Regions from separate parts of the Natronincola ferrireducens genome, predicted to be linked through region 2. Evidence: a T-box and tRNA genes for the amino acid it is inferred to sense, from the RefSeq annotation. Region 2 holds a T-box; the other holds one or more tRNA genes.
What was found. The T-box of region 2 lies ahead of serS (serine--tRNA ligase). A T-box ahead of a tRNA ligase gene usually reads a tRNA of that ligase, here a tRNA-Ser.

Region 1 (2,446 bases), on a different contig from region 2:
TCAGGCTTTTTTACTTTAAAACTTCTTATTTGCTTTACAGCATGGGGTGCTGAAACAATAATAGGTATACTACCTTCCCTATATTTAAAGAGATTATCTTTATCTTCGCCAAAATAGTTGTTAGCTGCAAATTGTTTTTCAAACTGGAAAGCCTTTGTAACAAATTTAAGTCCAGGATTTACAGAGGTACTCATTATATGTCACCATCCTTTATTTAATCTCCAATTAAGTACAATTACAATTAAGCTTTATCAATAAAAGTCTTTTCAAATATAGTTTTCTTCATATAGCCACAATAATATAAGAGTAAATAATAGGCATATACAATTGTAAAAATGATGCATAATATAAAGAAAATATTTAAGCATCAATAAATATACACTAAAAGTATAATATGTAAAAAATTACATAAAATTATATATAAAAAATAGGCTTGTATATGTTGACAAATTTATTTAAAAGTGTATAATAGAATATGTCGTTAAATTAAGTGTAACAGTTGTGAAGGGTTAAAATAGCTGGCAATAATTTATTTTAAAATCCTACTTGACAACATAGCACAATTATTATTATAATATGCTTATCGCTTAAATTAACCTTCCAGAGTAGCTCAATGGTGGAGCACCCGGCTGTTAACCGGTAGGTTGGAGGTTCGAGTCCTCTCTCTGGAGCCAGCAACAGTGCCGAAGTGGCGGAACTGGCAGACGCACAGGACTTAAAATCCTGCGGTCCTTCAAGATCGTACCGGTTCGATTCCGGTCTTCGGCACCATATGTATGCGGGTGTAGTTCAGTGGTAGAACTTCAGCCTTCCAAGCTGACCGCGAGGGTTCGATTCCCTTCACCCGCTCCACTAATTTAATAATATAAGACCCATTAGCTCAGTCGGTAGAGCACCTGACTTTTAATCAGGGTGTCCCGCGTTCGAGTCGCGGATGGGTCACCACTTATGGAGAGGTGTCCGAGCGGTTTAAGGAGCTGGTCTTGAAAACCAGTGACTCCGAAAGGGGCCGTGGGTTCGAATCCCACCCTCTCCGCCATAAAATTAATTTTTATGCTATTAGGAGAAGTACTCAAGTAGGCTGAAGAGGACGGTTTGCTAAACCGTTAGGTCGTGTAAGCGGCGCGCGGGTTCGAATCCCGCCTTCTCCGCCATCATCCGGGTGTAGCGCAGTTTGGTAGCGCACATGGTTTGGGACCATGGGGTCGGGAGTTCGAATCTCTCCACCCGGACCATTTAACTTAATAAACACCTTATTTTATAAATAAGGGCCTTTAGCTCAGTTGGTCAGAGCGTCCGGCTCATAACCGGCAGGTCCGGGGTTCGAGTCCCTGAAGGCCCACCATATTTCATCTTAGATTCCACCATGATAAAATAAACTGAATAGGGGTGTAGTTCAGTTGGTAGAACGTCGGTCTCCAAAACCGAATGTCGTGGGTTCAAATCCTGTCGCCCCTGCCATCATCCGGGTGTAGCGCAGTTTGGTAGCGCACATGGTTTGGGACCATGGGGTCGGGAGTTCGAATCTCTCCACCCGGACCATTTAAAAATTCATAAGGGCTCATAGCTCAGCTGGTTAGAGCGCACGCCTGATAAGCGTGAGGTCGGTGGTTCGAGTCCACTTGAGCCCACCAATTTGCCCAGATAGCTCAGTCGGTAGAGCAGGGGACTGAAAATCCCCGTGTCGGTGGTTCGATTCCGCCTCTGGGCACCAATTCCATAAAACTAGTACACATGTACTAGTTTTTAAATTTTTGTAGATATATTTAAATAGAATGGAGTTAGATATATTATATAGGTATTATATCTATAGCTTTAATAGGGAATTTGATATAATACCTATATATATTGCTAGTAAAGAGGTGAGTTATGGATAGTATATTTAATAAATTGAATGAAGAGCAAATAGAAGCAGTACAACACTACGAAGGCCCCTGTATGGTTTATGCCGGTCCTGGATCAGGAAAAACAACGGTTATTGCCTATAGAATTGTCCACTTAATTCAGCATCATAAGGTAAATCCAAATAATATTCTAGTGATTACCTTTACTAAAGCTGCTGCAGAAGAAATGAAGATGAGATTTCAGCAGATGATAACAACTATCCCTAAAAAGGATGGTAATGTGAATTTTGGGACCTTTCATTCGATTTTTTTTAGAATTATAAAAAGCTATTATCCTTATAGGTTAGAAAATGTATTAAATGAGGGAGAACGATATCTAGTTGGTAAGAATATAATAAAAACTTTACAATTAGACAATTATGAGGATGAAGAATTTGTAAAAGATGTATTATTAGATATATCCCTGTATAAAAATCAACTCCTAGAGGACAATGAATTTCAACCTCAATCTATTGGCCTAAAGGATTTTCAAAGAGTACTTACAGCCTATGAAAATTATAAAAAAGACTGTAAAAAAATTGATTTTGACGATATGCTAACAG
Region 2 (2,446 bases):
CCCTATAGGGTAGTCCTAAAATTTGCAGCACCTTCTCTGCGTTATTAGTTAGTTTCTCTAATTCCTCATAGGAAGTATCTGGCCTCGTAAACTTCACCAACTCTACTTTGTTGAATTGATGCTGTCGGATAAGACCTCTAGTATCCCTGCCAGCCGAACCTGCCTCTGAGCGGAAGCAAGGGGTATAGGCTGCATAATAAATAGGTAGACTTTCTTCATTTATAATCTCATCCCTATGGATATTGGTAACAGGAACCTCAGCTGTAGGAATTAAGAAATAATCTTTTTGAGGGATTTTGAATACATCCTCTTCAAATTTAGGTAATTGTCCTGTTCCCGTCAAGCTATCTCTGTTTACCATAAAGGGAGGCATTGTTTCTGTATAACCATGGTCTGCTATATGTAAGTCCAGCATAAAGTTAATTAATGCTCTTTCTAATCTTGCTCCCAGTCCTTTATATAAGCTGAATCTAGAACCGGTGATTTTAGAAGCTGTTTCAAAGTCCAGTATTCCTAAATCTGTGCCTATATCCCAGTGGGCTTTAATGTCAAAGTCAAATGCCTTTGGCTCTCCCCATTTCCTCACCTCTACATTATCATCGTCGGTTTCCCCTTGAGGAACATCAGGATGGGGAACATTAGGGATTCTTAGAAGTAGATATTCAATTTTTTCCTCTACTTCCTTTACTTCATTATCCAAGTCCTTAATAGAATTAGATAATTCCTTCATTTCATTCATAATTTCTGTGGTGTCCTTACCTTCTTTTTTTAGTTTTGGTATTTCCTTAGACACTAGTTTTTGTTGGTTTTTCATTTGTTCAACCTGCTGTAGAATTTCTCTTCTTCTTTCATCTAAAGCCACTACCTGATCTAAATCAAACTCCTTTTCTCCTCTTCTTGCCATAGCAGATTTTATATTGTCAAGATCCATTCTAATTCTTTTAATATCTAACATGCTTTCTGCCTCCTTTGTAAAATATATAAATATAATATTCTAAATTTTAAAAATTCCAATCAAAAAGCCTCCATCCCAATAAAGGGACGGAAGCCTGTATTCCGCGTTGCCACCCTAGTTGATCTCCTGTAGGAAATCCCCTCTCACGCATTTTAACGGTTGCAGACCGATGATGCCTACTGTAGTTCAGCATATGACTCCAAGATGGATTCAACAGTTGACCTTATCGGTTTTCACCCACCACCGACTCTCTTAAAAAGCTACCTGTCTACTAATTCTCTTCCTCGTCCTTGATTTTTATTAATATTTTGAAATTAGTTTATCATACTTTTTTATTAGTATCAATGGGTTTTTTATTTATTAAAATTATCACTTTTCCCCCACACGGTTTAAATTGTAATCATTCAGTTTTCTATATAGTGTAGTAAGACCTATTTTTAATTTTTTTGCTGCCTTTTTTTTACCTTCAGTTGTATTACCATATATGTCAATATATTTTTTTATAATGTTCTTTTCAAATTCTATGGTAAGATCCTCTAATCCCTTTTCAGATAAAGTTTCTATATTGATAGGTTCACATAAGGCTCCTTTTAAAAAGTAGTCGGGCAAATCATTGCTGGTAATAGTTTCGTGGTAGGAATAGTTAACGGCATATTCTAAAACATTTTCTAATTCCCTTAGGTTTCCAGGCCAGTCGTAGGTCATAAATTTTTCTTGCACATCCTTGGCAAGAACTTTTGGCTCTTTATTCATATTGTTACAAAGTTTCTTTAAAATATACTCGGCACACAATAATATATCAGATCCCCTTTCATTTAAAGGAGGAAGGTTTAAGGGAATAACATTTAACCTATAAAATAAATCAATTCTAAAATTTTTATATTTTATTAAGTCCTCTAAATTTTTATGGGTAGCTGATATAATTCTAACATTTATATCAACCGGTTGTGCCCCACCAATTCTATCTATTTTTTTCTCTTGAAGCACCCTCAATAATTTGGGTTGTAGATGCAAAGGCAAATCTCCAATTTCATCTAAAAACAACGTGCCGTTATTGGCTAATTCAAACTTCCCTAACTTGCCTTTAGTATTAGCCCCAGTAAATGAACCTTTTTCATAGCCAAAGAGTTCTGATTCTATAAGATTTTCAGGAATACTAGAACAATTGACGGCAATGAAGGGCTTATTTCTCCGGGCACTTTCATTATGAATTGATCTGGCAAAGAGTTCTTTACCCGTCCCACTAGGCCCTTGAATTAAAATAGTGGATTCTGATTGGGCCGCTATTTTTGCTTTATTGACAGCCTCTAGTAAACTGGGGCTTCTTCCTACAATATGTTGAAATGTAATTTTATTGGTATTGTCATCATCTAAATCTATACCGGTAGTATTCTGTAGTCTACTAAAGCTAATCACCTTAGCCTTTGTGTTTTTATCTAACAAAATATCATCATAATTATAGGATACTTTTATATTTTTTTCATTTACCTT

Region 1: it encodes a tRNA-Ser, which carries the amino acid that the T-box ahead of serS (serine--tRNA ligase) is inferred to sense. The anticodon was not compared.

The regions. Positions count from the first base shown of each region.
Region 1 is NZ_FNFP01000002.1:539,938-542,383, reverse strand. Features, by position in the region: gene BLS22_RS08250 (hypothetical protein) at 1-194, opposite strand, end outside; tRNA gene BLS22_RS08245 (tRNA-Asn) at 600-674, shown strand; tRNA gene BLS22_RS08240 (tRNA-Leu) at 683-771, shown strand; tRNA gene BLS22_RS08235 (tRNA-Gly) at 779-852, shown strand; tRNA gene BLS22_RS08230 (tRNA-Lys) at 870-945, shown strand; tRNA gene BLS22_RS08225 (tRNA-Ser) at 951-1,039, shown strand; tRNA gene BLS22_RS08220 (tRNA-Ser) at 1,063-1,154, shown strand; tRNA gene BLS22_RS08215 (tRNA-Pro) at 1,159-1,235, shown strand; tRNA gene BLS22_RS08210 (tRNA-Ile) at 1,269-1,345, shown strand; tRNA gene BLS22_RS08205 (tRNA-Trp) at 1,386-1,461, shown strand; tRNA gene BLS22_RS08200 (tRNA-Pro) at 1,466-1,542, shown strand; tRNA gene BLS22_RS08195 (tRNA-Ile) at 1,558-1,634, shown strand; tRNA gene BLS22_RS08190 (tRNA-Phe) at 1,639-1,714, shown strand; gene BLS22_RS08185 (ATP-dependent helicase) at 1,870-2,446, shown strand, end outside.
Region 2 is NZ_FNFP01000014.1:8,524-10,969, reverse strand. Features, by position in the region: gene serS (serine--tRNA ligase) at 1-955, opposite strand, end outside; T-box leader at 1,035-1,249, opposite strand; gene BLS22_RS14370 (sigma-54 interaction domain-containing protein) at 1,325-2,446, opposite strand, start outside.